One region of the Virgibacillus dokdonensis genome, then DNA from elsewhere that is predicted to be linked to it. Evidence: predicted binding sites of a transcription regulator. Region 1 holds the regulator's gene; each other region holds the start of a gene.
What was found. The regulator Rex, encoded in region 1, represses fermentation and respiration genes when NADH is low (regulators of the CRP and FNR family bind a similar motif). The targets are predictions, from matches to a motif close to TTGTGAAATATTTCACAA.

Region 1 (7,867 bases):
GTTTTCTCCATCCCTCTTGTATTTCCAAGAAAATTTGATTCATTGAAATACAGTTTTTCCTGACCTAATAAAGATATGGGGACACTTTATGAATGAATTTACATGAAGTATATCTATTCCCCCACACGTGACATAAAGGGAATATATGATACGGGCAGATCATTTATTATTGAACATGAAGCCATTTTTTACGGAGAATATCATTTTTCTCATACGAAAAACTTAAAATAATATACGTAAAGATAAAAATAGAAATGTATAGGATCATTGAGGAAAAAAAATCTTTATGGCGAAAAAGCACCGTCGTTGCTTTTACACTATAAACCAAAAAATCCTCTACGATCCTAGTATTAGAAAAACTGGGCTTACCGCCAGTTCTTTTTAGCGGAAGCCGTGGTTTTCCTTCTACTTAAACCTTTAAACTTTTAGTACAAGAAAAGGAGTCGTTGTACGTTGCCAAAAAGATATTGGTGGGTTATTATTAGCTACATTATTACACAATTTTCGGTTATATTAACTGGGAGTATCGTCTATACCGCATTTCCTGTTTCCAAATTAGAGGCATCCATTTATGGAGGGGTAATTAGTTTTCTATTAGGTCTTATTGTTGTACTACTATTAATGCGACCCGACTTGAAACAAGGATTACAACAGCGCGACGGTGCATCAATTTGGGGTATCATTACTTGGTCTATTTTAGGTACATTTATGGCTATATTTAGCCAAGGCATCGCAAATTTCATTCAGATAATGCTTCTAGGAATCGAACCCGGTTCAGAAAATACACAAGGAATAATGGCAATGGCTCGTGCTGTTCCTTTGTTTGTAATTATTCCAGTTTTGACTGCTCCTATTTTAGAAGAAATTATTTTTCGCAAAATTATATTTGGAAATCTATATAAACGAACGAATTTCTTTATTGCAGCGCTCATATCTGCGGCTCTTTTCGCGATTATTCATGGCGAACCACAACATATTTTAGTTTACGGAACAATGGGGCTTGTATTTGCTTACTTGTATGTGGAAACGAAACGAATTATCGTACCCATATTTGCTCACATGGCTATGAATGGACTAGTTGTTATTGCGCAATACAATCTTGATCCTGCAGAGATAGAAAAGCAACTAAACGAGCTACAAACCGTCCTTTTATCATAAGTTACCTTGCATACGCGCACGTCTATGCTACCATTAACTTATAGGATTTAATAAAAAACGTTACCAAATCTTTATGGTAAACGTTCTACTTACATGTAGTATGAAAAATAGGCTTTGGTTGGAGGCTTAAAATATGAAGATTTCTCCCAAAACAATGGGAATTATCTACCTTATTATGGGAGCATTTTTCACTTATGTTGCTATTTTAAGTGTAGACGAAACAATGTGGAATATAACAACAATGGTGTTAGCATTATTCGCCACACTGGAGACAGGTGTAGGCATCCGCTTAATCGCCATTCATATTCGACAAAAACGCAACAATAAAACATAAGATTCACAATTCGATACGCTCTATTAACATTTCAAACGCTTAAGAATGAAGCAATATGATTTTTAATTTTATTTGTTTATCCATTATGAGCTAGTGAGGAAGGAATTAAAGTAGATAGATATTGGAACTTTAGCTGATGACAGCTTTTTTGTACAGGGGAAGGTGAAGCCCCGACATGCACGAAGGCTCATTATGTATATCAGCACTCCCGTATCTTGTAAAGAGCTTGTTTATCTGATACTTTATCCTTTTCTATAATGTTAGAAAAACTTGGCTTGCCACCTAGTCTTATGGTGAAAAAACGCTGTCATTTTTCTTACACACTATAAACCTTGAAGCTTTTATACTTTCCTATAAGTACAAAAAATGATGTCTCCCCTTCAGGAAGCCATCATTTTTTGCGTGTTTTCCTCTTTTACACTTGAACTACCTCAATCCATGGGTACTTCCTCTTCTTCATCCTCTGTAATTAGAGGATAATGTTTTAAGAAATAAACTAATGCTTGTAACTCCACAGCTAGATCGATATGATGTACGCGGATATGCTTTGGTACAGTTATTCTTGCTGGCGTGAAATTGAGTATCCCTTCCACTCCCCTATTAACCAAATGATCAGCCATAGGTTGTGCCTCACTTCCAGGAATAGTCAATATGGCCACTTTAATATCACCCAATCTATCCTCTAATTCCTCTATATGATAAACAGGTACATCACTAACCATCGTGCCGACTTTTTCAGGGTTACTATCAAATGCCATTTTAATCGCAATATTATTATTCTTCATAAAATTATAATGTAAAAATGCAGTACCTAAATTCCCAACGCCTATTAGTGCAACCTCTGTTGTTTCATCTTGATCTAATGTTTTCCGAAAAAATTCAAGCAAATACTCCACATTATAACCGTACCCTTTTTTACCTAGAGCGCCAAAATAGGAAAAATCTCGGCGAATGGTAGCTGAATCTACTTTTACCGCATCACTTAATTCTTTAGAAGAAACACGCTTTTTCCCTTGATGATTTAAATTATTTATGAATCGATAATATAAAGGTAATCTTTTAGCAGTCGCTTGAGGTATTTTATTTTGCTCCATCATTTTATCATCCTCCACTTCAACTATTATATTTTAATTTTCTACAGCATGCTGTTACCAATTTCTTGACTTTACAGTTAAAAATTTTTCGTAACCTATTGTGTATCGCTTACATAATAAAGCGACTAAAAAAGTATCCTTTCCTCTTGATATAGATTTCGAGTTAAAACTGCATCAATACTTTTGATCCAACTTTCCTAACCTAGAATCATTCGGGGGATTTGGTTTTAATTACTAACTCTCTTTTATTTTAGCAGAAAACTGGAAATAAGTCGTGACTTAGTTCACAATTGTATTGATTGATTTTAGGAAAGTAAGATACACTAGAAGAGAGATGGGGGTATATTATGATACGAATGCAAATGAACGGTCTTTCAAAATCATTTGGTGCTGATGAAATTTTATCAAATATAAAGCTAGAAGTAAAAGACCATGATCGAATAGCTATCGTGGGAAGAAATGGCTCCGGAAAATCAACATTATTAAAAATAATGGCAGGGGAACTAAGTTATGACCAAGGTGAATTATTTATGCCTAAAGACCTTACTTTGGGTTACCTAGCTCAACATACTGCACTAGAGTCTGAAAAAACAATTTGGCAGGAGATGCTTACTGTTTTCCCTGAATTAACGAAACAAGAAAAACAACTGCGAATAATTGAAGAAAAGATGGAACAGGCAACAAGTTATACTTCTGAAGCCTATGAAAAACTATTGCATGATTATGACCGTTTACGTCACGCTTATGAACAAAATGGCGGATATACATATGAAGCGGATATAAAAGCGGTATTAACAGGGTTGAATTTTCATTTGTTTGACTATGATACACCTATTCAAACGCTAAGCGGCGGTCAAAAAACACGACTTTCATTAGGAAAGCTGCTATTAAAAAAACCACAATTACTCATTTTAGATGAACCGACCAACCATTTAGATATTGCAACGTTAAATTGGCTAGAAAGCTACATAAATAGTTATCCTGGTGCGATAGTAGTCGTTTCCCACGATCGTTACTTTCTAGATAAAACGGTATCTATTGTGTATGAAATAGCTCGCCATCAAACAAAGCGTTATGTCGGAACATATAGCAAGTATTTAGAGCAAAAAGCGCTTGATTTCGAAAGAGAGTGGAAAGAATACGAAAAGCAACAGACTGAAATCAAGAAAATGGAAGACTTTATTCAACGTAATATTGTACGAGCTTCAACTACAAAACGAGCACAAAGCAGAAGGAAACAACTAGATAAAATGGATAAAATAGACAAACCATTAGGGGATGAAGCCTCTGCTTCTTTCTCGTTTCAAGTAAGCCGCCGGAGTGGCAACGATGTGTTGAAAATAGATAATTTATTATTTCGATATCCGAATGAAGAAGAAAATTTATTCCAAAATGTACATTTGCAAATCAATCGCGGAGAAAGCGTGGCTCTAGTTGGTCCAAACGGAGTTGGGAAAACGACGCTACTAAAAATTGTGTTGGGAAAATTAAAAGCGATCCAAGGGACTGTACAGCTCGGAACAAACGTACAAATCGGCTACTATGACCAAGAACAAGCAAACTTAAACTCTTCTAAAACCGTGTTAATGGAATTATGGGATGACTATCCAACCACAAATGAAAAAGATATTCGGACTGTTCTCGGTAATTTCTTGTTTTCTGGTGAAGATGTATTAAAGCCTGTAAATGCATTAAGTGGCGGTGAGAAAGCACGCCTGGCTTTAGCAAAATTAATGATGCAACAAGCTAATTTTCTAATTCTTGATGAACCAACCAACCATTTAGATATTGATAGTAAAGAAGTACTCGAAGCTGCCTTAATAGATTTTCCTGGTACGATTTTATTCGTTTCTCATGACCGTTACTTTATTAATAAGATTGCTGATCAAGTAGTTGAAATGCAAAAGGTGAAAACAACCATTTACCTTGGCGATTACGATTATTATTTAGAAAAAAAAGCGGAGGAAGCTGAATTAAAACGATTAAACGAATCATCCAATCAAAGTGAACAAGCTCCCGCTTCAGAAAGAAAACGCCATTTTGAACGCGATAAGCAATTACAGCGCGAGCAAAGAAAGAAAAAAAGACGAATTGAAGAACTTGAAACTGAAATTGAACAGTTAGAAAACGATATAGAGCAGCTAGAAAGTCAGATGGAGTTACCAGAAATCTTTCAAGACCATGAAAAAGCATTAGAATTGTCAGAAGAAGTCAATCGCCGTAAACAAAAAGTGAACCTCTTCATGGAAGAATGGGCAGACTTACTAGAAGATTAACTTACCCACATGACTAAGTCATGTGGGTAAGTTTTATTTTATATTATATTATAAGAAAGCCATAAAGAATTAGCGATAAGCCAAGTTTTTCTAATACTATAGAAAATCCTGTTGAGTTCGAAGCACCACTTATCAGAAAAAAGTACCATCTTAGGATATATCATGGATTTCACAACTTTAAACGATTAAATAAAGTGGGAAAACTCCTACTATCAGAGGTTTCCTTTATACACATGTGGATAACCCAAACCATTTAATTTATCCACATGTTCTATTTAAATAAATAATCATTTTGAATAGAGTTTTCCACAGCTATCCGATAAATAACTCCAAAACCAAGCATAGAAGCCATTACAGAACTACCTCCATAACTTATAAAAAGTAGCGGTATTCCTGTTACCGGCATAATACCTAGCGCCATACCAATATTTTGAAAGACGTGAACAAGCAATAAACTCATAAACCCAAAACAAATATAAGCGGAAAACGGGGAGTGGCTATAAATAGATAAGCCAATCATTACTAATTTATATAAAAAGATAAAGTATAAAAAGATCACAAGTGCGCCGCCAACGAAGCCGAAACTCTCCCCGATGATGGAGAAAATAAAATCCGTTTGCGCTTCGGGAAACGACACTTCCTGACTCCCCATTCCTTTACCAAACAATTGACCAGACCCGAGTGCCATAAAAGCTTGATTAAAATGCCAATTTGCATCACTTGCTTGTTGAGATGGATCAAACCAAGTTAGTATGCGATCTATTTGATATTTTTGTCCCTCGCCGACTAGCTGCTTTGCTAAATCAGGAAATTTTACAATAAAAGCTAGCGTAGCTCCAGCAACAGAAGTGATACTCACAATTAATGTCGTTAGTATTTTCCAATGAATACCTGAAAGGATAATGATAACCCCAGCTATAAATAAATAAACCATTGACGTTCCAAAATCAGGTTGCTTCATAATTAGTGCCACAGGTACAGCTACCACGGCCAAAATTTTAATAAGCAGTTTAATATCGGATTTAATGCTTGGTTTAATAAATTTTTCTTTATGCTTTTGAATAACTGTAGCCATATAAATGATGGTCGTTATTTTTGTAAATTCGGAAGGTTGTATTGTAGCAACCCTTAAATTAAACCAACTTTTTGCTCCATTTGTATATGGTGCAATACTTTCTGGGCTAATTAGTAACACCAAGAGTACGAATACACCAAATGCATAAATGTATCCACTTGCTTTATATATTTGCTCCATATCTAAGTATTGTATAGCTGCAACGATACCAATTCCGACCGTAAACCAAACTGCTTGCTGCAGCATAAAGTTTGTGCTGTACTGTTCTAACTGTTGTGCATTATAGATCGAAAGCAAACTGACACATACAAGTAATATAAATATAGAGATTAAATCTGTTTGTATATAATAGGATTGCTTTTTTGACATTGCTTATCACCAAATTTCTGCTTTTACTCTAACATTATACACACGGAAAACCCTATCTTCATGCAGTTACTCCCAACGTTTCTCATATGTTATTCACACTATCCACAGCATTGTTTATATATATCCACAAACATATGCACAATAAAGCTATTACTAGAACACTATTCTTAACAGTTATTCACATACTTGTGGATGGTTGTGGATTACTTTAACAGCATGGACGCTCGAGCATTTAAATCTAGTCCAGACCTTCTCCCTTGCTCAAAAGCAATTGTACCAGCAGCTGCAATCATCGCAGCATTGTCTGTACATAAAGAAAGTGGCGGAATTTGTAAAGGGATTTGTAAGTTGGCAAATTCCTGCTGTAAAGAAGATCGAAGCCCTTTATTAGCCGCCACACCTCCAGCTACGATGACTTGTTTTACATGGTACTCTTTAGCTGCACGTACTGTTTTCATGGTTAATACATCTACTACACTAGCTTGAAAGCTTGCAGCAATATCTTCTGCTTTTAACGATACACCACGTTGTTTTGCTCTATGAATTGTATTTGTAACCGATGATTTTAATCCACTAAAACTGAAGTCATAACTATCTGGCTCCAACCAAGCTCTTGGAAAATCAATCGTTTCTTCTCCTCGTTTTGCTAACTTATCAATTTCGGGACCACCTGGATAAGGTAGATTTAATAGCCTTGCTACTTTATCATATGCTTCTCCCGCTGCATCATCTCTTGTTTCGCCAATGACTTCATACTCACCATGCGCTTTCATAATTACTAACTCTGTATGCCCGCCGGAGACGATCAGTCCTAATAAAGGAAATTTAAATTCATCCTGCAAGCGATTTGCATAGATATGACCTGCTATATGATGTACACCAATTAATGGCTTATGTTTACTAAAGGCCAGAGCTTTAGCTGCATTCACACCAACTAACAGTGCTCCCACTAGACCTGGTCCTTCTGTTACAGCGATCCCGTCAATTTCACTCCAACTAATAGCTGCTTGTTCCATAGCTTCTTCTAAAACATATGTAATTTGCTCTACATGATGTCGGGAAGCAATTTCTGGGACAACACCACCAAACCGCTTATGGCTTTCAATCTGTGATGAAACGACATTGGACAAGATTTTTTTGCCATTCTTGACAATTGCAACTGCCGTCTCATCACAACTTGTTTCAATACCTAATATTACTACTTCTTTACTCATTTATATTCACCCACATCACAATTGCGTCCTCCTGATTATCTGTATAATATTGCTTTCTAATGCCACCAGCTACAAGCCCAAATTTGCGATAGAGCTTTTGAGCAACAATATTAGACTTTCGCACCTCTAATGATAAACGACGCACTCCATAGATAAGTGCATATTTAAATACATGTCGGAAAAGCTGTTCACCTAATTTTCTTCCACGCTGAGATGGCAAAATAGCAATATTGGTTATTTGTGCATCATCAAAGACAATCCATATGCCTACATAACCGACAATCTCTCCATTACATTCAATAATAAAATAATGGCCATATGGATTTTCAACAAGCTCCTGTTTAAAA
Region 2 (7,867 bases), 2.1 Mb from region 1:
TTCGTTCACTTATATTTATTTTTATATCAATTTATCAAGCTAACCAATTACTAAATATAGCCCTCCTAAAGCTGCTAACAGCAACACTATGATAGTAAATACGTTTTGCGGTATCCATGGTAGCACTTTGGCCCCAATGATGGCGCCAGTCAAAATTACTGGAAGCATTATTAAATTCAGGCCAAAAGATGCACTGCTAATTAAATTTAAATGCAAATAAAGAGGAACCTTTATCGTATTTACAGTTATAAAAAACCACGCACTTGTACCAACAAATTCTTTTTTAGGAACTCTTTTTACTAACAAATAAATTGTCATGATTGCACCAGCAGCATTCCCTACCATCGTCGTAAAACCACTAAGGATCCCCATTGTTATTGTAAAGCTAATGGAGGTTGGTAAAAGCTGATTAAACCGCTCACCAAATTGATTACGAATGACATTTAGACCGATCATAACGAGAACGATCGTTCCGATAATTGGCTTTAATTGTTCATCATTCACTTGTCTTAAAACCAAGAACCCACCAATAATTCCAACTAAAACCCATGGAATAAGCGATATAAGATATTTCCAAACAACATGACGTCGATAATAAATGACAGCAAACAAATCGCCAATCAAAAGCATAGGAAGCAGAACGCCCACTGATTCCTTTGCTGGAAAAACAAACATAATCATTGTGACCACTAAAATAACTAAATTTGGGATTCCAGATTTAGAAAAGCCAATAAATAAAGCACAAGCAATAACGATGAACCAATCTAAAATGGTTAAATCAAACAAGTGAATCCCCTCCTTTTACTGTAATACTAAAATTTCCATCTATCTTTCGTCACAACGACTTGGCATTTCCCGACTTTAAATCTCGCTGTGAAACTAATCATTGTTTCTTTTCTATTACAGTAAATGAGTGAGCCATAAAATTGAAAAGTGTAAATAGAATAGTATTGCATAATACACATTTTTAAAGCAATATGCTCATTTTTTCGCAAACCAACATGATTTATGAAAATTTCTTTTTATGGCGATACAATATCGCAAACAAACCTACCATCACTGCTGCATAAAGGAATATCCATAAATAAATAAGGAGCAGTCTCGTACTGTCCAACGGTTCTTTCATAAGTAAAGCTAATTTTGATACTGGCGGAAGTACTAATAATATGTATTTCCAATATCCTGGCAATAATGTTTCTACTCCTAAGGAGACAATAGATATTACAAGCACAAGACTAAGCCCCAACCAGGAATTAATCTTTTTATTTAATAACACTAGCGTTGCATTAATTAAATCTGATGATTAAAAATACTAAAAATGTTCAAAAATTAGTGTTCATACAACAAAAAAATCCTTTACAATGGAAGTACAGGTGGTTCCTGTCCAAATCCAAAAGTAAAGGATAACTGCATGGACAAGAATACACTAAAATCATCATTTGGTAAATGGGTTTCACCTATAAATACGAAAAAACTATATGAACAAGTAGAAGAAAATAAACAAGATTACTACACAAAAAAACTGACAACGGAAGCGTATATAAAGTTGCTGTTGCTTGCTCAATTACAAGGATTTGAGAGCTTGGAAGAGATGAGCGATGCACTAATAGATGGTGAACTTCAGAAAGTATTGGGGTTTGAATCGATTAGTACATCTCAGCTATCAAGGAAGAATAATGAAATGAATCCAATGATCCTTTCCCATTTATTCTTGGACCTTGTTTACAAAATAAAAGGTATCCAATTTAAAAACGGGAAATACATGCCATTGAAAATCATTGATTCTAGCACGCTTCCATTAAACTTAACGAATCATAAGTGGGCAAAGTTCCGTAAAACAAAAGCAGGAGTTAAGCTACATTTACGACTTGTATTTATGGATAAGGGCACCGTCTATCCTGAAAAAACTGTGATTACAACAGCCAAAGAACATGACAGAAATCAACTGGAAGTTCTCGTAGATGACAAAGAAGCCATGTATGTGTTTGACCGTGGATATGTTGACTATGAACGATTTGACCGAATGACGGATGAAGGCTACTTTTTCGTGTCCAGACTAAAGAAAAACGCCGTCATTCGTGAAGTAGAATCATTTTCTGTACCTAAAGATGCTACAGCTTTATCCGACAAGATGGTTTACATCGGTTCGACGCAAAATCGCACAGAGAATGTATTCCGTCTACTTGAAGTAGTGGATACAAAGGGGAACATTTTGCGATTAATTACTAACCGTTTCGATCTAAATTCCGAAGAGATTAGTGAAATTTACCGTCAACGGTGGGCCATAGAGCTATTTTTCAAATGGCTCAAACAGCATGTAGAGATCAAACACTTTTATGGTATGAGCGAAACTGCCATTCAAAATCAAATCTTCCTTGCGCTCATTGCTTACTGTTTACATGTACTTATCCAGTTAGAGATGAGGAGTAAGAAGTCCTTACTCCGAATTAGCCGCTGGTTAAATAAAGTGCTGTGGAAACCTGCGTACATCTGGATCCGCAGATTTGACGATAGATCTATTCCGTAAATACATACACTGTCGTTGTTGCTAATAGTTTAATTGTATAATTTTTCCAAATGGACAGCCCACCTTTGCTTAGGTAATGTCTTATTGGCAAAAAATCTTGTGCAAATGATTACTGAATTTTCAAACCAATTTTATGCAACGCTAGTGATTTAATAATATTCTAGAAAATAACACACTGATAGTAACGGCTACTAACCCTAACAAAAAATGAGTGAAAAAGCCAACAGTGATTTCTAATACTGTTGGATTCTTGCTAAACATTCCACATACAATAGGATAACTGGTCGAAATAAGAGCTAACAAAACTACAAAACTACTTGCCGTTACATATTTACTGCAAAAATATCGCATCTCATTTTTAGCGTGAAGCATCGTTATTTGCTGTTGAACCAGATCTTCTGTATGAAAAAAACGAACCGTAATCCAAGCTGCTATGATATACAAATATATTGAAGTCACGCCATAACTAGCTAACACAGGGTTTGGATAAATAGCATAGTTGACCACTAAAATGATAATAAAAAAACTCATAGGCGCTACATAATTATATGATTTTATGTATGATATAAGATGATAAGCCATCAAAGATCTCATTTCCTTCCCTCCCTTGCTTAGAAAACTTGGCTTACACAATAAACTCTGAAATTCTATACTTCGTACATAGAAAACGCTTTTTGTTGAACAGACCATACAGAATAAATGGACGCTCCACTTTGAATTAATAGAGCAATGATTTCATCACTCTGTCGTGAACTTATAGTAAATTGAATCTTGTTTTTGTGTATTGTCTCATGATCTATACCATAAATAGCGCTTATTTGTGTAAGAATAGATACATCTGCTGGAAGTGTCGACTCAATCGTAACAAGGCTCTCCTCGACATGATCACAAGTGATTACACTTTCCATAAGCTTCCCATTTTGTAATGTAACGGTACGGTCTGCTAAACGATGCACTAGTGGCAAGTCATGGCATGTAAATAAAATCGTTAAACCTTGCTGCTTTAATTGATATAACATAGATTCTACTTCTAACTGAACAGACTCATCTAATCCTGATAAGGGCTCATCTAAAATAAGCAAAGCAGGTTGGTGTAAGAGTGCTTGCATGATATTTATTTTTTGTCTCATTCCCTTCGAATAATACTTGATTACTTCAAATTGGGCAGTAAAGTTAAACTGATCAAAAAGCTGACCAACACGTTCTTTAGCCACTTCACGTGATAGCCCTCCTATTCTTCCTAAATGATAAAGATAATTAAATCCTGTAAACATAATATTCGGAGGAAATTGCTCTGGTACATACCCTATCCGGATATGCTTACGTTGAATGGTTCCACTTGACGGAAGTGTAATTCCTGCTAAAATTCGTAGTAAAGTGCTCTTACCTGATCCATTAGCGCCAATAATTGCTACTGTTTTCTGTTGATAAAAAGTAAAGTTTAGGTTCTGTAAAATACGTTTTTTATTTATGTTTTTTGACATATTTTTACCTTGCATCAATATGGACAACAAACCACCCCTCTTTAAAAATACCTATTCTAACGAAGTAATACATTACTGTGCTCATTAGCATGTGTTTTACTTTGATCACACTTTTATTTGACACCTGCGATAAGGAATATTTTGGATTATATATGTATTTATTATATCCATAGTTGCTTTTACTTTCAAAATCTTTTTACCTATTTGTCTTTTTTGGTGGTTAAATAGATTTTTTTTGTGGTATAACATATAAGTGTTATGAATTAGAGCAGTCTGTGTTACAAAGAAAAAGTAAAATTTCACTTTATTCTAAGGAGGATGCATGTATGCCTAGCGGAACAAAGGAAATGACTCTTCAAGCGCCAATTGCACAAGTATGGGATTTTGTTAGCGATATGAACCATTGGGCTCCGTTAGTACCTGGCTATATTGATCATGAGATTATAAACGATACGGAGTCCACATGGAAATTTAAAGGGGATCTCGGTATTGTTCAAAAAAAAGTACAACTAAAAGTACTTATAACAAAGTGGGAAAAACCTGAAAAAGTAACTTTTAATTTAAAAGGAATAAGTGAGAAATTCACTGGTAGTGGTTACTTTCATGCTTTAGCAATAAATTCAGATACAACAAAAATGACGGGCCATCTAGACATGAAAGCTGAGGGGATAATGGGACCAGTTATTAATCCAGTTTTAAAATCCTTTCTACCTAAGATGACTACAGAATTAACGGAAGCAATTGCCCAAGAAATAACAAACAGCAAAAGTCATTCTTAATCTACATTGGAAGAACAAAGAGCGGGTCGCACATTTAGAAACGTAGCGAATGAAATGAATCAACGGGGATAAAGGATTTACGGTAAGGTGACGAACCGATGATGACTTATCTTGTTACGAAGCTTTTATGGGAAAAAGGGAGTTTTTCTTATATTATAAACCTTTCATTTTTATACCTTCTATAAGACATAAGCAAATACAATAAAGCCCAAATTTTTCATATCCTTCTTATAGCGAAAATAAAAGCTGAACAATTCTTATCATTGTTCAGCTTGCTTACATAAGGGAATCTTCAACCCTTGGAGGTTTTCTTTTACCCAAACACGAATTGTGTTTAGTAGCCCAAAGGTATGACGGAAGGCCCTGTCGGCAATTTGAGTTACCTTACCTCTTTTATTACATTTTCACTGCAAGGCTATTTACATAATGGCGTTTATGCTCACTAACCCCGGAAAGTTTAATCTTTGCAGGATCATTTTGATCATCCAGTTGATAAGCAGTTCCATCTTTTGGCAACGTCGCTGCAAATATTCGTTCGTACTCCTCTACACTTACTTCTGTTCTAGAAGAAAGTAATTTCTGATGTTGCTCTGCATGCAAATGTTCTTGATAACCAGGTTGTAAAATACCCGCAAAAAATTCTCCTACTGCTCCAGATCCATAACTAAACAACCCAATCCTGTCACCAGCACGTAGATTATTTTGATGCTCAATTAAAGACAGAAAGCTCAAATACAAAGAGCCAGTATAAATATTTCCGACATTTTTATTGTATATTTTACTATGTTCCAAGTTTTCTAACAGACGTTCTTTGTCTACTTCCGTTCCTTGGTCATAAATCATTCTTAGAGCTTTTAAACCCATTTTCGTATATGGGAGATGGTAGCAAATGGCAGAAAAATCGCCAATTCCCAAGCCTGTCTTTTGTTGATAAGCTTCCCATATTTTCTCAAAAAAAGACAAATACATTTCATTTGATAATTTTCCATCTACTTGAGCATATTCAGAGTATACAGGTCGCCAAAAATCCATTACATCTTCTGTTAAATAGGCAGATGGCTCCTCTATTGCCATAATTTTAGGGTTCTTACTCATTACTATGGCTACTGCACCTGCACCTTGTGTCGCCTCTCCACCAGTTCGTAGTCCATATCTGGCAATATCTGAGGCCAATACTAGAACTTTGCTGTTTGGATGTAAAGCAATGTGAGCTTTAGCCATTTGAATCCCAGCTGTTGCTCCGAAACAAGCCTGCTTTACTTCCACGGTTCTTGTTTGCGGTTGGAGATCTAATAAATGGTGAACATATACTCCTGCTGCTTTAGAATGATCTACACCTGTTTCTGTACCAAATATTACAAAGTCAATAGCTTGTCTATCTGATTCATCAATAATTTCCAAGGCAGCATTAGCAGCCAACGTAACAGCATCCTGGGTAAGTGGTGCGATAGCCATTTTTTCTTGACCAATACCAATGGTGAATTTGGCTGGATCTACGTCCCTAGCTTTTGCCAAATCATTCATATCTACATATAAATGCGGCGTGTAAAATCCTATTTTATCTATTCCTATTTTCATAATAAGCTCCTAGCTCCTTTACTACATACTAGATGAAATATCCATTAAGTGACTATTTTCACAATTAATCTAAAAAATTAACCATAGTATATCATAATATAATCTAGTCTTAAACACAAATAACGGCGCTTCCAATTTTTTTATTTAATTGAATTATCGCCCACAAGATTCCTCTATGAATTTGGAAAGGAAATAAAAAAGGGAAAGAGGAAAACATCTATCTAATGGGCAAATGTGCTCCATGAATTTTAGTGCCATAAAATTCTCTGCGCTAAGCGTTATTTCCTCTTCTACTGTATACATTGGATCTAATCCGTATTACGCCCTGTAAGTTCGAAAATCTCTCGATACAACTCTGGCATCATAACGATACTTGGCCCTAAATCGAATTGATAACCATCTTGTTCAATCCGATGCATTTTCCCAATTGAATAATTAATATCTACTTAATTTTATCTATGTAATTTAAAGCCATTTTAACATTTTTAAATGTATTCATATCTTTAAACGTATCTTGAATAATCACCGTTTTCAGAGCCATATCTGGGCGAAAACCAACAAATAATAATTCTTTGCCCATTAATGAAATAAATTGATGAACTTTTAGAAGACGTGACACAGTATATGTATCCACTTCATATAGCCCAGATAAATCAATAATGATATATCCCTCATTAGCCTGCTCCATATACGTAGATATATTAGACATGAGCGTTTCCATTCGCTGATCATTCATATTACCGATAAGAGGTAAGACTGCGACATCATCTCTAATGGGTACAATAGGCGTGGAAAGTTTATCGATCTCCTGCAAACTCATTTGTAATAGACGTTCACTTTCTTTTAATTCTGTAACATCTTTTTGGACGCCAACGAAATAATATTTTTTCTCCTCTTCCACCCACATCGGATCAATCGAAAGCTCATTCCAAAAACCAGTCCCATCTTTTCTATAGTTATATAGCTGTAGCGAAATGGATTCCTTTGTCCAAATTGCAGTCCGTATTCTATCCATACTATAAGATTCCGTAGCTTCACCTTGCAAGAATCGACAATTCTTACCTATAACTTCATTTTCTTCATATCCTGTTAATTCAGTAAAACCTTTATTTACAAAAATAATTGGATTATCTTCTATATTTGGATCAGTTATAATTAAGCCGACTCTTGTATAATTTAATGCCTTTTCAAATAAATGCAATTTATCATGTCGTTGCTTCTTCATTCAAATGATTCCTCTTTCCTGCAAAATTATCTTGTATAAGACAGACTTTATCTATGGCTTGCTTGATACAAATAATGATATGGTTTTCCTTTAAGTACGCCTTGCTCTTGGTCAATTCCTTTTTGCGTATTTCTATTTTTATGCGCATGCTGGTACGCAGTAGATGCTTGCCAATTTCGGAAATCTTCCTCCGTTTGCCATTGTGTTAGAACAATATATATATCATCTTGTAAAGGACGTAAAACGCGAATTGCGATAAAGCCTTGTTCGTTTT
Region 3 (7,867 bases), 920 kb from region 1:
CTATTTTTTACATGTCATATATGTATTTAGTCTTGTTTATTTCGGTAAAGGGCAGCATAAAAAAACGCTTTTATATTTTGGGTTTATGCTTGCAACCGTAGGATTTACAAATCTGATTGACGATAATGTTATCATACACTTACCTATCCCAATCGAATGGTATTACCGCCTACTCTATTTATTTTTTCTAACTACATTAATTTGTATGTTGTATTTTATCAAGTCGCTGTATATTTTACGTCATCGTTTCTTTGCTTATTTCTTACTTATATACGGTCTTTTTAGTATATCTTTTATCATTGTTCCAATTTCCCAATTTCGTACTTTAGCTTGGTTAGCAAATATTTTTGTGATCATAACTGTTATCTTTATGTTAAAACTATTGGCTCCTATTACGCAAAGAAGAGATCAGGGATCTATTATTATCCTCCTTTTTATTGTTAGTTATGGAATTAATGTAGTATGGGGAATGTTATTAAATGATAACATTATCGAAATGCCATATTACCCATTTGATTTTCTATTAATGAATATTCTAATTGCGTTTGTTTTATTGCAACGTTATGTTCATTTGCTAAATCTAAATAAACAACAAACGAAAGATTTACAAACAGCAAATAAACAAAAAGATGTCTTTTTAATGAATACATCTCATGAATTACGAAACCCATTACACGCAATGATAAATATTGGGCAATCTATCCTTGATAAAGACAGTGCAACTTTATCTGCAGATAATAAATATCATCTAAAACTACTTGTACGTGTTGGACAACAAATGTCTTATATGCTTCATGATCTTGTTGACTTAACAAGATTAAAAGAGGAACGGATCACATTAAAACCAAAAGAAATCGATTTACATGCAATTATTTCTGGTTTAATTGACATGATTGCATTCTTAATAGAAGGGAAAAAAATACAGATTAACGTTTATATTTCTCCTTCTTTTCCAAAGCTTTATGCAGATGAAATTCGTCTATTGCAAATATTATTTAATCTCCTGCATAATGCTGTTAAATTTACTAATGAAGGGGAAATAACAATTGAAGCTAAACAAAAAGGAAAAATGGCGATGATTCAAGTAAAAGACACCGGCATAGGTATGAGTGAACAAACAATGGAAAAGGTTTTTCAACCCTATGTACAAGAAAATAGATATGAAACTAATAACGGTGGAATTGGCATTGGATTAAGCATATGTAAGAAATTAATAGAATTACACGGAGGAACCATTCGTGTAATTTCCAAACTTTATGAAGGATCTACTTTCTCTTTCACCATCCCTATTGCCCATACATTTGATAAAGATGATTATGAAAATATTGGACAAACCTTTTATCCTGCTCCATCCATTAATCAAAGCGATTGTGGATCAGCTATAGCAAGCTCCATTGATAACGAGCGTCAAAGAATTCTTATTATTGACGATGACTCTGTAAACCTTAAAGTATTATATAATATCTTATCTACCGATTATGAAGTGGCAACAGCGTATAGTGGAGAAACAGCATTACAATGCATCGAAATTGGCAAATTTGATCTTATCATTTGTGATGTGATGATGCCAAACATGTCTGGGTATGAATTAACGCAAAAAGTAAGACAACGATACAGCCTATCAGAGCTACCAATCCTATTATTAACTGCACGGCAACAGTTTGAGGATATTTATGCAGGATTTTTAGCAGGAGCAAATGATTATATAGCTAAACCAGCACAAATTTTAGAGTTACGTGCTAGAGTTCGCGCTTTAACTGATTTAAAAAAATCGATTAATGATCAGTTAAAAACGGAAGCTGCTTGGCTTCAAGCTCAAATTCAACCACATTTTTTGTTCAACACATTAAATACGATTGCTTCCTTAGGTTCCATTGATACATCAAGAATGGTTGCTTTGCTTCATGAATTTGGAAATTATTTACGATTAAGCTTTGGCATTCATAATACACAGACACTTATCCATGTTGAAGATGAGCTAAAACTTACCCGTTCTTATCTTTATATCGAACAAGAGCGATTCGGTGATAGGTTAAAAATTGAATGGGAAATTACAGAAGATAGCAATTTTCAAATTTTACCTCTTTCAATTCAACCAATTGTTGAGAACGCAGTAAAACATGGCGTTTTACAACGAATTGATGGTGGGAAGATCATTATTCGAATCACCGAACTTGAAACCCATTATGAAATAGCTATTATTGATGACGGTGTTGGCATGAGAGAGGATAAGATCGAAAGGTTGCTAGAAGATTCAAGTAGTAAAAGTAAAGGGATCGGGTTAGCAAATACAAATCGCCGTTTTAAACAGATGTTTGGTAAAGGATTAATCATAATTAGCGAGCCAGACGAAGGCACTACAGTCATCATGGAAATACCTTTCTCCTAACTTACTGTAACAGGACTTAAACCTATGTTTTGAGTCCTTTTCATTTATTAATGACGTTGTATAACCTTAAAGAGTGACAACTACATAGACTATGGAAGAGTTTCTCTACTTACTATTTTCATAGATAATTATTATAAGCTTTTCTGACCCATTTTCTGCATTAGTTTAATTTCAATAGCTGTAGAAATCGCTCTTCTCTGTAAACTTTAAAAATAGCTCTCGTTGTTATGCGCGCTTTTCTAAATCCCTTGCTGTATCACTTTTTTCTACTTCTTTATGGTCACGATATGTTCCCATTGTTTTATCAACCGCACGATGCGTCACACCAAACCAGTAATTTTCGTTTTTATAATGGTGCCAAAGATGTGATTTTTTAATTTGTTTCCCCATTTTTGTTACTGGTTGAATTGGCTTGTGAGCTACAAAATGCTTCCATTCGTAATACAAAAAATACCCGATGACACCTGTTGCAAAGCCCATTGTCAAATTCAAATTGCCAGTAATAGCATAGCAAATCCCTACTAAAATTATAAAGTTAGGGAAACTAAACCAGAGTGGCAAGAAAAGCAATTTTACATTATCAGGATCAACGTGGTGATCATAATGTAAGCGCTTAATTAATTTTAATAAAAATGGATTCTTCGGTTTTTTAATATGAAATAAAAACCGGTGTATCATGTATTCACTAATTGCATATGTCATCATACCTACACCAATTGCAGCCCAAACCCTCCAATCGTATAAATTCGGAATAGTAAACCCTAACATTACCGCAAAAATAATAACCATTACTGTCACGTCTGGAAACGTAATAAATTCCCTGCCATATTTCTTCATCATTTTCCCCCTTAAAGCTTCATTAAACAACTTTGTGTTTTTATTCTGACTTTTCTATATTTTATCACCTATTTTTTTGTTTGTCGATTCTCATATACATTCTCGCTCCTTAAAAAATCAATGCTTTTCACCCTCCACTGATTGTTAGATGAAAGGCTAAAGATTGGGATGAATTACCTCCTTTCTAGATGTATATAGCACCACTTTGAAGTAAAAGTTTTTATAGCCTCTTACATCTCGGATTTTTCAGTAAACCTTTTTAATAGTTCCACAATTTGCGATTATAGTAGATTACTTATATAATCAAACTTAATCATTTCCATTTATTAACTATACTTTTCCGTTTGTAGAAGAATAGCATTTACTGAAGCATTTTTTAGTGACACAATTATTTTGCTTCTTAACTATGTGAATAAGCTTTCTTTATTAAAAAATCTATTTACTTGCTACTAGTGCAGTAAAGAGCCGAAACTATATTTTATTAGATAAACTTGGCTTTCGCCAATTCTTATGGTGAAATCCGTATTGAAAACTATGTATAGGAGATGGTCTGATGAACAAACCATTACGTAAAGTTGCTATTTTAGGAACTGGCTTTGTCGGTTCAAGTACGGCATATGCCCTTATAAACCAAGGGATTTGCGACGAATTGCTATTGATCGATATGAAACAAGAAAAAGCAGTTGGTGAATCACTAGACCTCATTCATTGTATGGATTTTCTTCCTTCACGGACGAAAGTTTATACAGGTTCTATTCAAGATACAGCTGATGTGGACATTATTATTGTTAGTGCTGGCCCTCCACCAAATGAGAATCAAACTCGACTCGATACATTGGAAACCGGAACGCAAATAATGAATGATACCATTCCCGGAATAATGAAAACTGGGTTTAATGGCATTTTTTTAATTGCTACAAACCCTGTGGATATTATTACATATCACATCTGGCAATTATCTGGCCTACCACGTCATCAAGTGATTGGAACAGGTACATCGATCGACTCTTCCCGCCTCAAATCATATCTAGCACAGTTACTTGATATTGATGTTCGGAGTATACAAGCTTATACAATGGGCGAGCATGGTGATTCCCAATTTGCTGTTTGGTCACATTGCACAATTGGTGGTAAACCATTATTAGAAATATTGCATGAAAAGCCACATCTAGCTACCAAACTTGATTTAGATGATACAGTAGAAAAAGTGAAACGCGTTGGTTTTGAAATCTTAAAACGAAAAGGGACAACATATTATGGAATAGGCAATGCGTTAGCGTACTTTGCAACCCAAATATTAAATGATAGCCAACAAATTTTACCCGCTTCTTGCATATTAGACGGTGAATACGAAGAAACAAACATCGCTACTGGCGTGCCTGGAAAAATTAGCCGAAATGGTATCCAAGACATTGTTGAGCTAAACTTATCAGAACAAGAAAAGCAATTATTTAGGCGCTCTAACACCGTTTTAAGAGATTATATGCGAAGAATAGGTTATTAATTACCTACAACAGTTGACAAATCAAGACTAGGAAGTGGCAATACAGCATCTTGTTTCATAACAAAAGATGCTGTATTTAGAAATTATGTTTCATGTAAATCCAAAATGGGAAAGCTTGTGCTATAATGAACGCAATAAACCATTAACGACAAAAGGTGTGTTCCCATTGAATGAAGAAAAGTATGCAATTATTGATATTGGTTCGAATACCATTCGTCTCGTAATCTATCTTAAAGAAAAGAGCGGCCGCTTTCAGGAAATTGAAAATGTAAAGGCAGTCGCTAGACTTAAAAATTACTTAGAAGAAAATCATTATCTTAACCAAGAAGGAATGGGAATACTAGCTAACATTGTACGTAGCTTTAAAGAAGTAACGGATACATATGAATTAAATGGAATAATATGCGTCGCTACAGCAACAATTAGGCAAGCTGAAAATAAAGCAGAAATCATACAAAAAATTGCACAAGAAAGCGGTTACGATACAAGAATTCTCTCAGAAGAAGAAGAAGCTTATTACGGATATTTAGCCGTTGTCAATTCAACGACCGTTTCTGAAGGTATAACCATAGATATTGGTGGCGGGAGTACAGAACTTACTTATTTTAAAGATAGACAATTAGTTTACTTTAAAAGTATGCCTTTTGGTGCTTTGACTCTGAAGCAAATGTTTGTAGAACACGACGTACCAACAGAAAGAGAAATGGAACAGATTAAAACCTATCTACAACAGCAATTCACTTCCATTCCATGGTTATACAATAAGCAGGTCCATTTAATCGGTATTGGCGGTAGTGCCCGGAATATGATTCAAATTGACCAAGCATTAAAAAAATATCCATTAGCTGGCGTACATCAGTATCGGATTCAAGAAAATAACATGGGCTATGTTAAAAATCACCTACGTAAGTTCCCTTTCAAAGAATTACAAAAAGTAGAAGGGTTAAGTAAAGACAGAGCAGACATTATTTTGCCTGCCATTGAAGTATTCCATACTTTATACGAGCATACAGGGGCTACAAGTTTCATGCTAAGTAGAAAAGGGTTACGTGATGGAATATTTTATGAGCAAATTATGCATGATTTCGGTATCACCAAATTTCCAAATGTACGTGAAGAGAGTTTTAATGAATTAATTGTTGATTTTAATATAAATTATAAGCAAGTTCACCAAGTTATTACCATTGCAACAAAAATTTTTGACGCCTTACGCAATAGTGGGCTTGGTTATGTAGGAAAAATCGATTATGAATTATTAAAGCGTGGTGCCTATGTATTCAACCTTGGCAAGTACATTGATTCAGAGTCTTCTTCCCAGCACACCTTTTATCTTCTAGCGAATCGAACCATAGATGGACTTATGCATACAGAACGATTAAAGATTGCACTTGTCGCTTCTTTTAAAAGTAAGCATAAATTCAAACAATATTTGAAACCGTTTAAAGAATGGTTTGTAAAGGAAGAAAAGAAAAAATTGCAGACCATAGGTGCTCTACTAAAACTGGCGTACTGCTTTGACTCGACGAAGAGAAATATTGTAAAAGACATGGATATGCTTGTTGATGAAGAAGTGATTACTATTCATGTTTACTGTGACAGAGATTGGATGCCAGAAGCCTATCAAGTTGAAAAGCAAAAAAAACACTTAGAAAAAGCACTTCACAGAAACATTAACGTTTGCTTTTGCTATCAGCAATAATAAATGAATTGGAAGACAGGTATCGTTTACAAGTTAAAACAATCGTGGGAGAAATACTCCCACGATTGTTTTAATTACACTTTAGAAAAACTCGGCTTGTCGCCAAGTCTTTATGACGATAGAACGCATCATTATACTTAATCTATACCCTAATAACTATGCTTACCCTATAATACAACAAAAAACTTCACCCACATTCATACAGATATTAACATCTGTTGCTCCAAAAACAACGTCTATTATTTGAAACTTTTCCAATATCGTACGTCGCAAAACGAAAATCTTTAAAGAAACTTGAATATAAATTTACAAGTCCTTAATACTTATAATGTAGCATGGAAAATGAAGAAATCGTATAGGGGTAAGGAGAGATTGCAATTGAGCGAAAACAGAAAACGCCTAGGAGATCCTAAATATTATAACAACCGCGAACTTAGTTGGCTAGCATTTAATGAGCGTGTGTTACAAGAAGCGTTGGATCAGCGAAACCCCTTGCTAGAACGATGTAAATTTTTAGCTATATTCAGTTCCAATTTAGATGAGTTTTTTATGGTTCGTGTTGCAGGACTAAAAGATCAAGTAGAAGCTGGATTTAACAAACCTGAAAATAAAGCAGGCTTAACACCAAAAGAACAGCTGGCAGCTATTTCCAAGAAAAACCACCAGCTAGTTGACATGCAATCCTCTACTTTCAAGCATGTGCTATTGCCAATGTTAGCGGATGAAAACATTACATTCCTAACCATGGATGACCTCGATCAACAAATGAAGTTAAACATGGAACGATACTTTGATGATCAAGTCTTCCCTGTGTTAACCCCTATGGCAGTGGATGCCTATCGCCCATTCCCTATGTTGGCAAATAAAAGCATTAATCTTGCCGTATTATTAGAAGATGAACGTGCTAAAAATGATATTGTGGAACTTGAAGAAGTTGTTAAAACTGCTATTGTTCAAGTGCCTTCCGTATTAAAACGTTTTATTAAGGTAGATATTCCAGATTCTAACATCACCTATTTTATTATGCTTGAAGACATTATTAGCCATTTCATTTACAAATTATTTGCCGGTTATAAAGTTATCTCTGTAACAGAATTTCGAATTACCCGGAACGCTGATATGACAATTCATGAAGAAGGAGCTCGAGATTTATTAAAAGAAATTGAAAAAGAATTGAAAAAGCGAAAATGGGGAGCCGCTGTTCGACTAGAAGTGAAACGAAAACAATATGACCCTAACATGTTAAATTTTCTGTTGTCCGTATTGGAGATTCATTATAAAGATGTGTACGAAATGGATGGTCCCATCGATTTGACCTTTTTATTCAGTTTTCACAAGTCCCTTGAACCTACGCATGAGCATTTAGTGTATGAAACATTAATCCCCCAACCACCGCAGGATATGGGAGATTCTGAAGATTTGTATGAGCTAGCAAAAG
Region 4 (7,867 bases), 3.3 Mb from region 1:
GTTTACTGCATATCCACTAACACGAATCGTTAATTGTGGGTATAGTTCTGGATGCTCCATGGCATCTTCTAACGTTTCACGGTCAAATACGTTAATGTTTAAGTGATGTCCTTCTTTGCTTGCATAGCCATCAAGAATGGATACTAAGTTGCTCGTACGTTCATCTTCTGTTTTACCTAGTGCTTTTGGAACAAAGCTTGTTGTATTAGAAATACCGTCTAATGAGTTTTCATAAGGTATTTTAGCAACACTGTTCAAGGATGCAAGTGCTCCAGATTGATCACGACCATGAAGTGGGTTAGCACCTGGTGCAAATGGCTCACCAGCACGACGTCCGTCTGGTGTGTTACCTGTTTTCTTACCGTAAACAACGTTTGAAGTAATTGTTAAGATAGATAATGTTGGTACAGCATTACGGTATGTTTCGTGTTGACGGAACTTATTCATAAATCTATTCACAACGTCTACAGCTATGGAATCCACTTCATCATTGTTGTTACCATATTTAGGGAAGTCCCCTTCAATACGATAATCTACTGCTAAGCCGTCTTCATCACGAATAACATGAACTTTTGCGTGTTTAATAGCACTTAGGCTATCTGCAACAACGCTTAGTCCAGCAATACCTCCTGCCATTGTACGAAGAACGTCTTTGTCGTGTAGTGCCATTTCAATACGTTCATACGCATATTTATCATGCATGAAGTGAATGACGTTTAATGTATTCATGTATAGCTTAGCTAACCAATCTAAGATGACATCGTAACGTTCCATAACTTCTTCAAAGTCTAACACATCAGAAGTAATCGGACGAAGTGGTGGTGCTACTTGCATTTTGAATTTTTCATCTACGCCACCATTAATCGCATAAAGTAAAGCCTTAGCTAAGTTAGCGCGTGCGCCAAAGAATTGCATTTGTTTACCGATTTCCATCGCACTTACACAACAAGCGATACCGTAGTCATCACCGTAATGTTTACGCATTAAATCGTCATTTTCATATTGGATGGAGCTTGATTCAATGGACATTTTAGCACAATATTTTTTAAACGCTTCTGGTAATTTTGTAGACCAAAGAATCGTTAAGTTAGGCTCCGGAGCAGGTCCCAAGTTCGTTAATGTGTGTAAGAAACGGAATGAGCTCTTTGTAACAAGCGGCTCACCTTGTAAGCTTACACCACCAATGGATTCTGTTACCCAAGTAGGGTCCCCGCTAAATAATTCATTATATTCTGGAGTACGAGCGAATTTCACTAAACGCAATTTCATAACAAAATGGTCAATAAGTTCTTGTGCTTGTTCTTCTGTTAGGTGACCTTCTTGTAGGTCGCGATCAATATAAATGTCTAGGAATGTAGATACACGCCCTAAACTCATTGCGGCACCATTTTGTTCTTTAATCGCAGCTAAATAAGCCAAGTATACCCATTGAATAGCTTCTTGCGCATTTGTAGCTGGTTTAGAAATATCAAATCCATAGCTTTCTGCTAACTGTTTTAATTCGTGCAATGCTCTTATTTGTTCATTATGCTCTTCACGTTGTTTAATGATATCTTCAGTCATAACACCGTCGTTTTCTAACAATGTAAGTTCTTCTTGTTTTTTCTTAATTAAGAAGTCTACACCATATAGTGCAACACGACGGTAGTCACCGATAATTCGACCACGTCCATAAGCGTCAGGCAAACCTGTGATGATACCAGCTTTACGTGCTTTTCTCATATCTGGAGTGTAAGCGTCAAATACGCCTTGGTTATGTGTTTTGCGATATTCCGTAAAAATGTGCTCCGTTTCTTTATCTAACTCATAGCCATATGCTTCACATGAATTTTTCGCCATGCGAATACCACCAAATGGCATTAAACCACGTTTAAATGGTTTATCTGTTTGAACGCCGACAATGGTTTCTTTATCTTTATCAAGATATCCAGGACCATGTGACGTAATGGTAGAAGGGATTTTTGTATCCATATCTAATACGCCACCAGCTTCGCGTTCTTTTGCAGTAAGTTCTGTTACTTGTTTCCAAAGATCTAAAGTGTTTTGTGTAGGTTTAGCTAGAAATTGTTCATCACCTTCGTAGCCAGTAAAGTTGCGTATAATAAAGTCTCTAACATTAACGTCTTGTTCCCATTTCCCACTACGGAAAGTTCTCCAAGGGGATAAAGTAGTAGTAGTCATAGAACTACCTCCTTCATAAATTTAAAGCTTCTATTAATAGTATAACAAAAATATCATATTGTGAAAGTAATCACATGTGATTTTTTTATGACATTTACCTCTCTTTATAAGTATTCACAAAGAATACGTTTACATGTAAAAATATGGTTTTGAAAACCGTATAATATGAACTAGGAGAACGTCACTTTTATCCTATTAGTAAGAAAGTAAAAAATTTAACCGATTATAGTATAAGAAAAACTACAGATTTCGCTACAATCCAAGTTTTTATAATATATGAATTTGTTTTATCCATGATACTTGGACTGTATTAATTCTGTTACAAGTTAGATAAGAATCCTTTCATTGTTACCCCAAAAAAGATGTCGGGACTTATAATACTTGTTCACAGAAAGATGTAAAAAACTTTATTCTTTCTTATTTAAAAGAGAAAATATAGTAGAAAAACAGTTGACTGAATGATCATTCATATTTATAGTAGTAAATATAAGATTTAAAAACAAACCATTTTTCTGAAAAATGAAATCGTTGTCAAGGGAGAGTTGTGCACCTATTCAAATTGTTCTACTGCATGATAAGGGGGAGTGAGTGAAGTGAATACATTTTTGTTAGTAAATGCCATTGCGTTTACCGTCATTACGATTTATGGGGTGTACTTATTTGCAAAAGTCGTAGCTACACGGGTGGCTTATATTCGTTTAGGGAAAAAGTCAGAGTTTGATGGGGAGTTTAAAGAGCGATTCAGAAGAATAGGGAAAATTGTTTTTGGTCAGTCGAAACTTTTAAAGGATAAAAAATCTGGCATTATTCATGTCATGATGTTTTATGGATTTATTCTCGTACAATTTGGTGCGATGGACATGTTTATTAAGGGTTTATCACCTGGAAACCACTTACCTTTTGGGCCGCTTTATCCAGGGTTTGTATTTTTTCAGGAATTAGTAACATTAATGATTCTTGTAGCGGTGATATGGGCTTTTTATCGCCGTTATATTGAAAAACTTGTCCGTCTTAAACGCGGGTTTAAGGCAGGTTTAGTTTTATTGTTTATTGGTACATTAATGATCTCTGTGTTATTTGGAAATGGAATGGCATTATTATGGCACGGTCATGATGTAACGTGGACGGAGCCCGTTGCAAGTGTCATTGCGATGGCGTTTTCTTGGTTGTCATCTACTGCTGCTATGGTATTATTTTATGTCGCTTGGTGGATTCATACGATCACAATCCTTGTGTTCCTTGTTTACGTCCCACAATCCAAGCATGCCCATTTAATTGCTGCACCAATTAATGTGTTTTTAAGTAAGCGTGTACCAGGTAAGTTAAAGAAAATTGATTTTGATATGGACGAAGATCAAGAGGAAGAAGAGATCGCATTCGGTGTTGGGAAAGTGGAAGATTTTGAACAGCATCAAATGATTGATTTTTATGCATGTGTAGAATGCGGTAGATGTACAGATGTTTGTCCTGCTGCAGGTACAGGGAAAATGCTATCGCCAATGGATATTATGATTAAAGTACGAGATCATTTAACAGAAAAAGGCGCAGCAATTACTGGAAAGTCGCCATGGGTCCCAGCCTATGCATTTGCCAACACTACGGGCAATCAAGCCACTGCAAAACAAGAGGCTGCTGCCACTGTGCAAAGCGCAAGTTTAATTGGCGATGTCATTACAGAAGAAGAATTGGCTGGTTGTACAACGTGCCGCAACTGCGAAGATGCCTGCCCTGTTAACAATGAGCATGTAGGAACGATAATCGATATGCGCAGGTACTTGGTCATGACAGAGGGAAAGATGGATCAAGATGTTCAACGAGCAGTTATGAATATTGAGCGACAAGGCAATCCATGGGGATTATCGAAAAAAGATCGCATCAAGTGGCGTGAACAAGATGAGTCTGTGCACATACCAACGATGAAAGAATTAAGTAAAGAAGGCAAAGATTTCGAATACTTATTTTGGGTTAGTTCTATGGGAGCATATGATAACCGGAGTCAAAAAATTGCTATTGCGTTTGCCAAGTTATTAAACCAAGCTGGTGTGAGCTTTGCGATTTTAGGAAATAAAGAAGCGAATTCTGGAGACACAGCTCGTCGGATAGGGAATGAGTTCTTATTCCAGGAAATAGCGGAGAAAAATATTAGAGAATTTACGAAAAATGATGTGAAAAAAATAGTTACGATTGATCCACATGCATACAATATTTTTAAAAATGAGTATCCAGATTTTGGATTTGAAGCGGAAGTCTACCACCATACCCAATTATTATATGATTTATTGATAGAAGGGAAGTTGAAGCCTCAAAAAGCGATTAACCAAAGGCTGACATACCATGATTCTTGTTACCTAGGAAGGTATAATGGCGTATACGATCCGCCGCGGGAGATTCTCCAAGCTATTCCAGGGTTAGAATTGGTAGAAATGCAACGTACGAGAGAAAATGGGATGTGCTGTGGAGCAGGTGGTGGGTTAATGTGGGCTGAGGAAACGACAGGAAATCGTATTAATGTTGCGCGTACAGAGCAAGCGTTAGCGGTTAAGCCGAACATGATTTCTAGTGCATGCCCGTATTGTTTAACGATGATCAGTGATGGTACAAAAGCGAAAGAAGTAGAAGAGGATATTAGCACGATGGATGTAGCAGAGATTTTAGCTATTTCTGTATGTAATGAAGAACAAATAAAATCCGCTTAATAGAATGGTGTGACAGCGTGAAATTGTCTTTAACTGCTTACCATAGGAAAGTACAAAGTTCTGGGGTTTATCGTATAAAGAAAAACAAAGGCTTTCGCGATAAGACTTGGCGACAAGCCAAGTTTTTCTAACAAATTTGCAATAAAAACACTTCGAATATTGCACAATACCTGTTATTCTAATAGTCTATAGAATATTTACCACTATAGGAAAGGATAAAGCTTTTAGATTTATAGTATAAGAAAGTGTAAAATTTGTTGCTTTGGCATACGTTCAACGAAATAACCATGTCCGGCTCCAGCGTCCAGCAACTAGGCGACTTCGCGAAATCGCCCTACGGATAAGTCATCATCGGTTCGTTCTAAATAGGAAGGCCGACTAAAGACGGGCTTGCCGGAGGGCGCCGGCATACTCCTGTTGCAGGAGCATGATTCCTAAAACTTTCGTTGATTCGTTCCAGTCGCTACGTTGCTAACCGGGCGCCCCGAGCCTTTATTCCACTATAGGAAAGTATAAGTTTAATGGTTTATAGTATCAGAAAAACTACGCCTTTCGCCATAAGGACTTGGCGACAAGCCAAGTTTTTCTAAGTAACTAGCTTTTTGAACATATTCCGAATGAAACGATGAGCGAGCGTTCAATCAAAATAAAGGAGTGATTAATAAGTTATGAGAGAAGCAGTGATTGTATCTGGAGCTAGGACTCCGTTTGGAAAGTTTGGTGGTGCACTACAACCTTTTACCGCTTCACAGTTAGGGGGGAAGGCTATTGAAGAAGCATTAAAACGTGCCCATATAACTGGTAGTGATGTAGATGAGGTAATTATAGGAAATGTTTTACAGGGCGGTCAAGGGCAAATTCCTTCTAGACAAGCAGCCAGGGAAGCAGGAATTCCTTGGGAAGTGAAGACAGAAACGGTGAACAAGGTATGTGCCTCGGGATTACGAAGTGTTACATTAGCAAACCAGCTTATTCGTTTAGGAGATGAAGATATCATTGTTGCTGGTGGGATGGAGAGCATGAGTAATGCTCCATACTTTTTACCAGATGCTCGTTGGGGTAATCGAATGGGTGACAAGAAAGTTGTCGATATGATGGTACATGATGGATTGACTTGTTCTTTCCATGGTGTGCATATGGGAACGTATGGCAATACGACAGCAGCAGAGTATGATTTAACGCGAGAGGAACAGGATGAATGGGCGTATCGCAGCCATCAACGTGCTGTAGAAGCGATAGAGGATGGCAAGTTTGCTGAAGAGATTGTAGCTATGGAAGTGCCACAACGTAGGGGGGGGCCAATTATTGTCGATCAAGATGAAGCTCCAAGAAAAGATACGAGCATAGAAAAACTAGCGAAGCTTCGATCGGCATTTGACCGAGATGGTACGATCACCGCAGGGAATGCTCCGGGGATAAATGATGGTGCATGTGCATTTGTTGTTATGTCAGATGAAAAAGCTTCTGAACTTGGAAAAGAAGCATTAGCAGTTATAAAAGGGCATACGGAAATTGCTGTTCCTGCAGAAGATTTTCCGAAAACACCAGGTCTAGTTATTAATCAATTATTGGAAAAAACGGGGTATTCCAAAGAAGAAATTGATTTATTTGAAATTAATGAAGCGTTTGCTGCAGTGGCATTAGCGAGTGGCAAAATTGCCGGGATTGATCCGGAAAAGGTGAATGTAAATGGTGGGGCAGTTGCATTGGGTCATCCAATCGGTGCAAGTGGAGCGCGGATTATTCTAACGCTTATTTATGAGCTTAAACGACGTGGGGGTGGACTTGGCATTGCTGCAATTTGTAGCGGAGGAGGTCAAGGTGACGCTGTTTTAATCGAAGTACCTAAACAGTAATTAACAAGGGGGAGAGGAATTGGATATTAAACAAGTGATGGTCATAGGCGCTGGGCAAATGGGGGCAGGAATTGCCCAGGTCTGTGCTCAAGCTGGGTTTCATGTAGTCGTATATGATAAACATGTCGCATCATTGGATAATGGTATGAAAAGAATTCACACGTTTGTACAACGAGCTTTTGAAAAAGAACGAATAACGGAAGAACAACGTGATGAAACGCTGCAAAGATTGCAACGTGCAGAGAAGGTAGAAGCTGTGGAAAAGGCGGATATCGTTATTGAGGCTGTCATCGAAAATATGGATGCAAAAGCGGCTATTTTTAAAGAGTTGGACCAATTAGCGCCAGCACGTACTATTTTAGCTTCTAATACGTCATCTTTGCCAATTACTAAACTAGCATCTGCGACGAATCGCCCTGACCGGGTGATTGGCATGCATTTTATGAATCCGGTTCCAATTATGGAGTTGGTGGAAATTATTCGGGGATTACAAACAAGTGATGAAACCTATTTTAAAGTTGAGCAAATGGCGAGAGCATTACATAAAACGCCAGTTACTGTCGCGGATTTCCCAGGTTTTGTTTCCAACCGTATATTAATGCCAATGATTAACGAGGCTATTTATACATTACAAGAAGGAGTTGCTACGGCAGAAGATATAGATACATCGATGAAACTAGGTATGAATCATCCGATGGGTCCGTTAACACTCGCTGACTTTATTGGTTTGGATACATGTTTGTACATTATGGAGGTACTGCATGAAGGCTTTTCCGATAGTAAATACCGACCTTGCCCGTTACTTAAGCAATATGTGCAAGCGGGATGGTTAGGTAAAAAAACAGGTCGAGGTTTTTATGTGTATACATAAAAACTTGTAAAGATCGAGGGGGAAAACAATATGCTGCGTTGGACCGACGAGCAACAAATGCTAAATAAAATGGTGAGAGATTTTGCGCAAACCGAAATCTTGAAGGCGGTACCTCTTATGGAAGAGGAGGATCGCTTTCCAATAGAAGTCGTCAAGCAAATGGGAGAGCTTGGACTAATGGGAATTCCTATTCCAGAGAAATATGGCGGAGCAGGAATGGATTACACTGCGTATATTCAAACCATTCATGAGATATCAAAGGT

Region 2: a site for Rex is predicted at 6,415-6,432, ahead of B2C77_RS13630 (hydroxymethylglutaryl-CoA synthase). Genes of this name have one in related genera too.
Region 3: a site for Rex is predicted at 3,483-3,500, ahead of B2C77_RS08025 (L-lactate dehydrogenase). Genes of this name have one in related genera too.
Region 4: a site for Rex is predicted at 2,240-2,257, ahead of pflB (formate C-acetyltransferase). Genes of this name have one in related genera too.

The regions. Positions count from the first base shown of each region.
Region 1 covers NZ_LT745763.1:470,460-478,326, reverse strand. The annotation lists gene B2C77_RS04005 (CPBP family intramembrane glutamic endopeptidase) at 454-1,158, shown strand; gene B2C77_RS04000 (YdiK family protein) at 1,292-1,492, shown strand; gene B2C77_RS03995 (redox-sensing transcriptional repressor Rex) at 1,924-2,586, opposite strand; gene B2C77_RS03990 (ABC-F family ATP-binding cassette domain-containing protein) at 2,934-4,862, shown strand; gene B2C77_RS03985 (FtsW/RodA/SpoVE family cell cycle protein) at 5,134-6,306, opposite strand; gene tsaD (tRNA (adenosine(37)-N6)-threonylcarbamoyltransferase complex transferase subunit TsaD) at 6,510-7,520, opposite strand; gene rimI (ribosomal protein S18-alanine N-acetyltransferase) at 7,513-7,867, opposite strand, start outside.
Region 2 covers NZ_LT745763.1:2,569,432-2,577,298, forward strand. The annotation lists gene B2C77_RS13600 (sulfite exporter TauE/SafE family protein) at 40-786, opposite strand; gene B2C77_RS13605 (hypothetical protein) at 1,007-1,231, opposite strand; gene B2C77_RS13610 (IS4 family transposase) at 1,412-2,527, shown strand; gene B2C77_RS13615 (hypothetical protein) at 2,669-3,121, opposite strand; gene B2C77_RS13620 (ABC transporter ATP-binding protein) at 3,175-4,038, opposite strand; gene B2C77_RS13625 (SRPBCC family protein) at 4,338-4,790, shown strand; gene B2C77_RS13630 (hydroxymethylglutaryl-CoA synthase) at 5,187-6,368, opposite strand; gene ytvA (YtvA family blue-light photoreceptor) at 6,811-7,593, opposite strand; gene B2C77_RS13640 (antibiotic biosynthesis monooxygenase family protein) at 7,641-7,867, opposite strand, start outside.
Region 3 covers NZ_LT745763.1:1,387,485-1,395,351, reverse strand. The annotation lists gene B2C77_RS08035 (ATP-binding response regulator) at 1-2,389, shown strand, start outside; gene B2C77_RS08030 (sterol desaturase family protein) at 2,615-3,229, opposite strand; gene B2C77_RS08025 (L-lactate dehydrogenase) at 3,780-4,730, shown strand; gene B2C77_RS08020 (Ppx/GppA family phosphatase) at 4,798-6,429, shown strand; gene B2C77_RS08015 (RNA degradosome polyphosphate kinase) at 6,772-7,867, shown strand, end outside.
Region 4 covers NZ_LT745763.1:3,737,230-3,745,096, reverse strand. The annotation lists gene pflB (formate C-acetyltransferase) at 1-2,181, opposite strand, end outside; gene B2C77_RS18895 ((Fe-S)-binding protein) at 2,775-4,877, shown strand; gene B2C77_RS18890 (acetyl-CoA C-acetyltransferase) at 5,546-6,733, shown strand; gene B2C77_RS18885 (3-hydroxybutyryl-CoA dehydrogenase) at 6,753-7,604, shown strand; gene B2C77_RS18880 (acyl-CoA dehydrogenase) at 7,635-7,867, shown strand, end outside.